DNA from 2 places in the Streptomyces sp. NPDC002935 genome. Region 2 is predicted to be linked to the other one. Evidence: riboswitches for the same ligand, from Rfam matches in the RefSeq annotation. Region 2 holds a riboswitch; the other holds the start of a gene.
The links. A riboswitch is a leader RNA that binds a small molecule or an ion and turns the genes downstream of it on or off. The one in region 2 is predicted to bind cyclic di-AMP.
Positions count from the first base shown of each region.

Region 1: linked by a shared signal. The riboswitch ahead of ABZX90_RS21410 (NlpC/P60 family protein) and the one ahead of ABZX90_RS15205 (transglycosylase family protein) in region 2 are both predicted to bind cyclic di-AMP.

Region 1 is NZ_JBEXNW010000015.1:23,542-28,143, reverse strand. Features, by position in the region: gene pcrA (DNA helicase PcrA) at 1-1,615, opposite strand, end outside; cyclic di-AMP (ydaO/yuaA leader) riboswitch at 2,047-2,218, shown strand; gene ABZX90_RS21410 (NlpC/P60 family protein) at 2,226-3,413, shown strand; gene ABZX90_RS21405 (tellurite resistance/C4-dicarboxylate transporter family protein) at 3,672-4,602, shown strand, end outside.
Region 2 is NZ_JBEXNW010000009.1:271,453-276,054, forward strand. Features, by position in the region: gene ABZX90_RS15195 (cytochrome P450) at 1-586, shown strand, start outside; gene ABZX90_RS15200 (transglycosylase family protein) at 677-1,816, shown strand; cyclic di-AMP (ydaO/yuaA leader) riboswitch at 2,000-2,193, shown strand; gene ABZX90_RS15205 (transglycosylase family protein) at 2,198-2,896, shown strand; gene eno (phosphopyruvate hydratase) at 3,245-4,531, shown strand.

The sequences.
Region 1 (4,602 bases), on a different contig from region 2:
TGACCGCGTTGGTGGAGCGCGCGGCCATGCCGTAGGCCTCGTCGACGCGGCGCAGCGCCTGCGGGAAGCTGATCTTCTCGCGCTGCGACAGGGCGTCGATCATCGCCTCGGCGCGGTCGCCGATACCGCGCTTGGGCACGTTCAGGATGCGGCGCATCGGGACCGAGTCCTCGGGGTTGGACAGCACCCTGAGGTACGCCAGGACGTCCCGGACCTCCTTGCGCTCGTAGAAGCGGACGCCGCCGACGACCTTGTAGGGCAGGCCGACGCGGATGAAGACCTCTTCGAAGACACGGGACTGCGCGTTCGTACGGTAGAAGACCGCGACGTCGCCGGCCTTGGCCTCGCCCGCGTCGGTGAGACGGTCTATCTCGTCGGCGACGAACTGGGCCTCGTCGTGCTCGGTGTCCGCGACGTAGCCCGTGATGTTCGAGCCCGCGCCCGCGTTGGTCCACAGGTTCTTGGGGCGGCGGGACTCGTTGCGCTCGATGACCGCGTTGGCGGCGGTGAGGATCGTCTGGGTGGAGCGGTAGTTCTGCTCGAGGAGGATCGTCGTCGCGTTCGGGTAGTCCTCCTCGAACTGGAGGATGTTGCGGATGGTCGCGCCGCGGAAGGCGTAGATCGACTGGTCCGCGTCACCCACGACGCACAGCTCGGCGGGGGGCAGGTTGTACTCGCTGGGCGGTACGTCCACGGGGTGCTCGGAGGTGCCGACGAGCTCCCGCACGAGTGCGTACTGCGCGTGGTTGGTGTCCTGGTACTCGTCGACCAGGACGTGCCGGAAGCGGCGGCGGTAGTGCTCGGCGACGTCCGGGAAGGCGCGCAGCAGATTGACCGTGGTCATGATCAGGTCGTCGAAGTCGAGCGCGTTGGCCTCGCGCAGCCGCGACTGGTACATCGCGTACGCCTGGGCGAGGGTCTTCTCGAAGCCGTCGGTGGCCTGGGCGGCGAAGTCCTCCTCGTCGATCAGCTCGTTCTTCAGGTTCGAGATCTTGGCGCTGAACGACTTCGGCGGGAAGCGCTTGGGGTCGAGGTCGAGATCACGGCAGACGAGCGCCATCAGACGCTTGGAGTCGGCGGCGTCGTAGATCGAGAACGACGAGGTGAAGCCGAGCTGCTTGCTCTCGCGGCGCAGGATGCGGACGCAGGCGCTGTGGAAGGTCATCACCCACATCGCGTTGGCTCGCGGGCCCACGAGCGCCTCGACGCGCTCCTTCATCTCGCCCGCGGCCTTGTTGGTGAAGGTGATCGCGAGGATCTGGCCGGGGTGGACATTGCGCTCGCCGAGCAGATGCGCGATCCGGTGGGTGAGCACGCGGGTCTTGCCGGAGCCCGCGCCGGCCACGATGAGCAGCGGGGAGCCGGAGTGCACCACGGCCGCGCGCTGGTTCTCGTTCAGTCCGTCCAGGAGGGCCGCCGGGTCGACGGCGGGCCGGGGCGCACCGTCGCGGTAGTACGCGTCCCGGCTCGGGGGCAGGTCGAACTTCCCGCCGAACAGATCGTCCGCAACCGGCTCCGGTACGTGATCGTCCTCGGGCGGCGGCGGGTGCTCGTCCTCGTGGGCCCCGGAGGGCTTGAGGTCCGCCAGGAAGCTGTCATCAAAGAGGCTGCTCATCGCTCTCCGAGTCTAGGCCGCCCCACTGACAGCCCGCCGCCACCCCGAGAACTCGATCGGAAGTCGTGACGCTTTTCCTGGGCGGACGGGCTTCCGGCCGGGACGCCCGGGAGCCCGTGACCGCACGCCATCGACCTGTCGCCCCCGGTGAGGTGCGGGCGGGCGGGGTCGACGTCGGCCCGGGACCCCTATGTGCGACGGCGCGGTGACAACGCGTGCGCCCGCGGGAGCTACCGTCGAATGAAGGGCGTGAGCGACCAAAGAGCCCGTATGGGGACGGTTCGCCGTGAATGCATCGCGGATGACGGGACCCACGGCAAAGGTCACGAAAATGTATCGGGCATATCGCACATCAACCTTCACACGGGCCACATCAGTTGGCTAGCGTGCGGGCAGGCCACTCGACCGCAACCGGCGAACGTCGCCGGGCCGAGCGGCCTCCGCCGAGTCCGGCACGCCTTCGAGGCCGCCGGAGCCGGGGACCCACCGACCTTGGGGTGAATCGGTCCAACCGCCTTGTGGGGCGAGGACCGTAGGGCAACCTTCCGGAACCACCCGCCCGAACCCGACAGCTAACTCGGTAGGCGGATGACGGAAGGAGTCGCCTCTCTTGGCGTCGCACCGCAAATGGCGTCCTACGGGTACGCGTCTTGCAGGCATACGGACCCCGGCCCTCGCGACGGCGGCCCTCACGTCCATGGCCCTGCTCTCCCAGACGGCGAACGCGGCCCCCTCGGCCGAACCCAGGCCCAGCCTCGAAGAAGTCGAGAAGAAGGTCAACGACCTTTACCACCAGGCCGAGACGGCCACCGAGAAGTACAACGCGACCCGGGAGAAGACCGCCAAGCAGAAGAAGCGCGTCGACACCCTGCTCGACGACGTCGCCAAGCGCACGGAGAAGCTCAACACCGCGCGCGAGGAGCTGGGATCGTTCGCCGCCGCGCAGTACCGCACCGGGGCCTCCGCCCCCGACACCGCGACACTGCTGCTCGCCGACGACCCGCAGGACTACTTCGACCAGACCCAGCTGATGAGCCGTCTGACGACCCGCCAGAAGGCGGCCGTCGACGACTACGTCACGGAGCAGGCCGCCACCACGAAGAAGCGCGCGGAGGCCACCGAGAGCCTCCAGTCGCTGACCACGTCGCAGAGCGCGCTCAGGACGTCCAAGGCGGCGGTGCAGCGCAAGCTCACCGAGGCGCGCAGCCTGCTCTCGAAGCTGAACGCCGAGGAAAAGGCGCGGCTGGCGGCGATCGAGAAGAAGCAGCAGGAGGAGGCCGCGGCCAAGGCGGCGGAGCTGGCACGGCAGCAGGCGGCCGCCGAGAAGGCGGCAGCGGACAAGGCCGCCCAGCAGCAGTCGTCGGGCACCACGACCGGCTCGTCGACCGGATCGACGGCCGGCTCATCGACCGGCTCGACGGCCACGGACTCCTCCTACGCGACGAAGGCGGCCAAGGCGCTCGCCTTCGCCCGTACGCAGATCGGCAAGCCCTACGTCTGGGGCGCCACCGGCCCGGACTCCTACGACTGCTCGGGCCTGACCCAGGCCGTCTGGAAGGCCGCCGGCGTCAGCCTCCCGCGCGTCACCTACGACCAGGTGAACGCCGGCACGACGGTCTCCCTGGCCGACGCCCAGCCCGGTGACCTGGTCTTCTTCTATGACGACATCAGCCACGTCGGTCTCTACATCGGCAACGGCATGATGATCCACGCGCCGAAGCCGGGCGCGTACGTCCGCGAGGAGTCGATCTACTACGACGGCACCTCGGCGATCCACAGCGTGGTGCGCCCGGCGTAGACCAGGCGGCGAGCGACGCCTCTCACGGGGCACGCGCGCGTGGAGCGGAGAATGCCCACGCACGCGTGCCCCGCATTTTCCTGGCCACGCACGCGCGCCCGGCGCTTTCGCGAACCGCGCACCCGTGCCCGGCGCTTTCGTGACCCGCGCTTTCGTGACCCGCGCTTTCGTGACCCGCGCTTTCGTGACCCGCGTTTTCGTGGTCCACGCGCGCGTGCCCCACCGGCAACGGCTCCGGAGATCCCTAGCATCGGGCGCATGCCAGACACACCGGACAAGCCGGACACTGCCTCGTTCCGCGGCTGGTGGGCGGGGCGGCCGCCCGCCGCCGGGGCCGCCGTCCTGGCCACCGGCATCATCTCGATCGGGCTGCATCTGACCGACCACGAGGCCCTCTCCCGTATCGCACTGGTCCTCGCGTCTCTCGCCTGGCTCGGACTCGCCGCGGACTTCGTCGTCCGGCTGATGCGCGACCGGGAGCGGTGGACGCGGCAGGCCGGCACACCGGCCGGGCTCACCGCCGTCGCGGCGAGCACCGTGCTCGGCACCCGGTTCTCCGAACTGGGGTGGCAGGGGCTAGCCGAGGCCCTGCTCGCGCTGTCGGCCGTGCTCTGGCCGATCCTGCTCCTGGCCGTCGTACGGCACTGGCGGCACCGGATGGCGGGAGGCGTGTTCCTCGTCTGTGTGGCCACACAGGGGCTCTCGGTCCTCGGCTCGACGATCGCCACCGCCGTGGGCCCGGACTGGCTCACGCATGCCGCACTGGTGCTGTTCTGGCTGGGGATCGTGCTCTACGGGGTCTCGTTCGCGCACTTCGACCTGTGGGAGGTGAAGCGGGGGGCCGGGGACCACTGGGTGGCGGGCGGCGCGCTCGGGATCTCGGCGCTGGCCGGGGCGAAACTCGTCGCCGCGCACCATGTGAACCCGTACCTGTGGAACGACGACGACCAGGGCGTCCTGCGCGCCACGACCGGCGCCCTGCTCGTGCTCGACCTCGCCTGGTACTGCGTGCTGCTCGTCACGGAGGCGGCGTGGCCGCGCCCGCGGTACGACGTACTGCGCTGGTCGACCGTCTTCCCGATGGGGATGACGGCGGTGTCGGCCCTCTCGGTCGCGGCCGTCCTCGGTGTCTCCTGGCTCAGAGGACCGGGGCAGGTGCTGCTGTGGTTCGCGGTGGCGGCGTGGCTCG
Region 2 (4,602 bases):
CGCCTCCGACCACGGCGAGCACCTCACCGAGAACGAGGCCGCCGCCATGGCCTTCATCCTGCTCTTCGCCGGTTTCGAGACCACGGTCAATCTCATCGGGAACGGGGTTCACGCCCTCCTCATGCACCCCGAGCAGCGGGCCCGTCTCCAGGCCTCCCTCGCGGCCGGGGAGAGCGGGCTGCTCGAAACGGGCGTCGAGGAACTCCTGCGCTACGACGGACCCGTGGAGCTGGCCACCTGGCGGTTCGCGACCGAGGACGTGCGGATCGGCGGCCAGGACATCGCGGCCGGCGATCCCGTGCTCGTGGTCCTCGCCGCCGCCGACCGCGACCCCGAGCGGTTCGATCAGCCGGACACGCTCGATCTCGCGCGGCGTGACAATCAGCACGTGGGGTATGGCCACGGCATCCACTACTGCCTGGGCGCGCCGCTCGCCCGCCTGGAGGGGCAGACCGCCCTCCGCACCCTCCTCGACCGCCTCCCCGATCTCCAACTCGCAGGAGATTCGGCTGATTTGCGCTGGCGTGGAGGGCTCATTATGCGTGGATTGCGCACGCTTCCTGTGGAGTTCACCCCGGTCAAATAGCCCTTGATCGGTTCATCGGCGACCCTTCGGAACCCCTGTCGAAGGGGTTCTTCCGCATACCGGAAAGAGCGCCCTTCCGGCTACCGGAACATGACGCTCCATCAAATCTGTGATCTTCGCGTGATCGGTAGTGCATCGACTTGTGACAACCGTTCGAGTCCGGCTACGTTCACCCATCAACGCGGCACCTGCGCTTCCTACTTCGCAGGAGTCGCCGAAGTCACCTGCTGTCACGCGAAAGGCTTCCGTATGCTCTCCGGGAACGGCCGTCACCGTCGCCCTCGTCAGGCCCCGGCTCTCATCGTCGCCGCGGGAGTGGCTGGATCGGCCATCGCCATCCCGTTGCTCGCCGCGGCGAGTGCCAGCGCGGCCGACGGAACCACCTGGGATCGGGTGGCGCAGTGCGAGAGTGGCGGCGCGTGGAGCGCCGACAACAACAACGGGTATTACGGCGGGCTTCAGTTGGACCAGGAGACCTGGGAGGCGCACGGCGGTCTCGACTACGCCCCGAGAGCCGACCAGGCCAGTCGCTCGCAGCAGATAGCCGTCGCCGAGAAGGTGCTCGACGACCAGGGCCTCGCGGCCTGGCCGACCTGTGGACCGCTCTCCGGGCTCGGCAAGAGTTCGGGCGGCATCAAGGTCGACACGGGCGTGGCCGACGACTCGTCGAGCGCCGGGAGCGACTCCGGCTCATACACTTCATCCGGTTTGTCGACTTCGCCCAGTTCATCCCCTTCCTCGAACCTGTCCGGTTCGTCCGATTCGGGTGACTCCTCGGGCGCGGCCGACAGCACCGCGAAGCCCCACGCCTCGCAGGGTTCCGGCGGCTCGGACAAGGCGACCGGCAAGGCGGCCGACAAGGCGACCGGCAAGGGTGGCGAGTCGGGCAAGTCCGGACAGAAGGGCGCTTCTTCGGACGCCTCCGACGGTGCGAGCGCCAGTGCCGGCCGGCACCGTGGTGCCGACGCCGAGGAGAGTGTGACCGACGGTCGTGGCGACAGCGCCGCCGGGCGGCACGCTTCGCGCGGCTCGCGCGACGCCATCGACGTCATCGACGACTCGCCCGCCGTGAGCGTCGTGGGCAGTCTCTGGAGTGTTTCCGACGCCCTCGGCCTCGAAGGCGGATGGGGCGAGCTGCCCACCGTGAACGAGGAGGCGGTTGACGCCGGTCCCGGCCTCGTCGTTCCCGGTCGGAGCATCTCTGTTGCTACCGAAACGGTCGAAAAGTAGCGGGAGTTCGCGTCATAGTTCGCTGTGGAATGTCCGGTTTGGTGCGAGTGAGAGATGGGTCTCAGAAGCCCTGATCGTCTTTGATATTCCGCCGATCGACTGCTTACGGTCGTGACCGCTCGCCACAGCGGGCCCCGACGGTCACAACGCCGAATCCTGCCAGCGGCCGTACGGGAACAGTCGTCGCGTCATGCGCCGTAGGCAGGAGCGGGGGACCCAAGGTAAGTGCCGCGTCCGGGAGTTGAGAGACACCCGGAAACGGCTTGGGGTTAAGTCGCGTGTCGGACGTCCTGGAGACGGGACCGACGGCACGCGGCCGGGCAACTCAACCGGCCCGAACCCGACAGCTCACCTCGCAGGCGTCGGTGAGGGGATCACTCCATGCTGTTTTCCAGCAAGGGCAAGCACCGCCGTCCGAACAAGGCCACCCGCGTCGCCACGCTCGCCGGTGTCACCGGTGTCGCCATCGCCGCTCCGCTGATGGCGGCCGGCAGCGCCTCCGCCGCCACCGCTTCCGAGTGGGACGCCGTCGCCCAGTGCGAGGCCGGCGGCAACTGGTCGATCAACACCGGCAACGGCTACTACGGCGGCCTGCAGTTCTCGTCCTCCACCTGGGCCGCGTACGGCGGCACCGCCTACGCCTCCACCGCGGACCAGGCCTCGAAGTCGCAGCAGATCGCCATCGGTGAGAAGGTCCTCGCCGGGCAGGGCAAGGGCGCCTGGCCGACCTGCGGCGTCGGCCTGTCGAGCGCCGCGTACGGCGGTGACACCTCGACCCCGTCGACCCCCTCCAGCTCCTCCTCGAGCGGCTCGCAGAGCAGCACCACCACCCGTACGACGGAGCAGCCCGCCTCCCGTTCCGCGGAGCGCCCGGCCGCCCAGAAGACCGTCACCACCCCGACCGGCAAGAAGGTCAAGAAGGGTGACGGCGAGTACAAGGTCGTCAAGGGTGACACCCTCAGCTCGATCGCCGAGAAGAAGCACGTCAAGGGCGGCTGGCAGAAGCTGTTCAAGCTGAACAAGGGCATCGTCGCCGACGCCGACTTCATCTACCCGGGCCAGCAGCTCCACCTCCGCTGAGCCCGGCCGCACCCCGGCCCGACATGGTCGCCTTCGGCGGAGGGCGACCGCATGACCGGCCGGGCGCAGCCCCGCCCCAGCTGAACAGCAGCTCCCTCGCAGGTCGGGCCTTTGCGCCGAAGGCCTGGTGAGGGCCCCCGTCCCCACGGGCTCCCCGCTCCGGTGCTTGTTCCCCCGCATGCACCGGAGCGGGGTTTTTCATTTCTTTTTTTGTTCCGTTCAGGAACAATATGTACTCTCACTTCTGCTCAAGGGGTGGTCGATCGGCTGGCCGATCCCCTCGGGCCGGATAGGCTCATCCCGCGGGGCTGCCAAGCCCCGCATACCCGCGTCACATCCCAGAAGGAGATGCTCGTGCCGTCCATCGACGTCGTCGTAGCCCGGGAAATCCTGGACTCCCGAGGCAACCCCACGGTCGAGGTCGAGGTCGGCCTCGACGACGGCAGCACGGGTCGTGCCGCCGTTCCGTCCGGCGCTTCCACCGGAGCCTTCGAGGCCATCGAGCTCCGCGACGGTGACCCGAACCGCTACCAGGGCAAGGGTGTCGAGAAGGCCGTCCTCGCCGTCATCGAGCAGATCGGCCCGGAGCTCGTCGGTTACGACGCCACCGAGCAGCGCCTGATCGACCAGGCGATGTTCGACCTGGACGCCACCGACAACAAGGGCTCGCTCGGCGCCAACGCCATCCTCGGCGTCTCGCTCGCCGTCGCGCACGCCGCTTCCGAGGCGTCCGACCTGCCGCTCTTCCGCTACCTGGGCGGCCCGAACGCGCACCTGCTGCCCGTTCCGATGATGAACATCCTGAACGGCGGGTCGCACGCCGACTCGAACGTGGACATCCAGGAGTTCATGATCGCCCCGATCGGCGCGGAGTCCTTCTCCGAGGCCCTGCGCTGGGGCACCGAGGTCTACCACACCCTCAAGTCCGTCCTGAAGTCCAAGGGCCTGTCCACCGGCCTCGGCGACGAGGGCGGCTTCGCCCCGAACCTGGACTCCAACCGTGCCGCGCTCGACCTCATCCTCGAGGCCATCAAGCAGGCCGGTTACGTCCCCGGCGAGCAGGTCGCGCTCGCTCTCGACGTCGCCGCGTCCGAGTTCTACAAGGACGGCAAGTACGAGTTCGAGGGCAAGTCCCGCTCGGCCGCCGAGATGACCGAGTACTACGAGGAGCTCGTGGCGGCCTACCCGCTCGTCTCCATCGAGGACCCGCTCTTCGAGGACGACTGGGCCGGCTGGAAGGTCCTCACCGACCGCCTCGGCGACAAGGTCCAGATCGTCGGCGACGACCTGTTCGTCACCAACCCGGAGCGCCTGGCCCGCGGCATCGAGGAGGGCACCGCCAACGCGCTGCTCGTCAAGGTCAACCAGATCGGTTCGCTGACCGAGACCCTGGACGCCGTCGAGCTCGCGCAGCGCAGCGGTTACAAGTGCATGATGTCCCACCGCTCCGGCGAGACCGAGGACGTCACCATCGCCGACCTGGCCGTCGCCACCAACTGCGGCCAGATCAAGACCGGCGCCCCGGCCCGCTCCGAGCGCGTCGCCAAGTACAACCAGCTGCTGCGCATCGAGGAGATCCTCGACGACGCCGCGGTGTACGCCGGCCGCTCGGCGTTCCCCCGCTTCAAGGACTGAGCCTCCGGCTGAGGACTGAGCCTCCGGCTCAGGAAGCGTCGTCCGTACGTCCCCGTACTCGGTCCCGTACC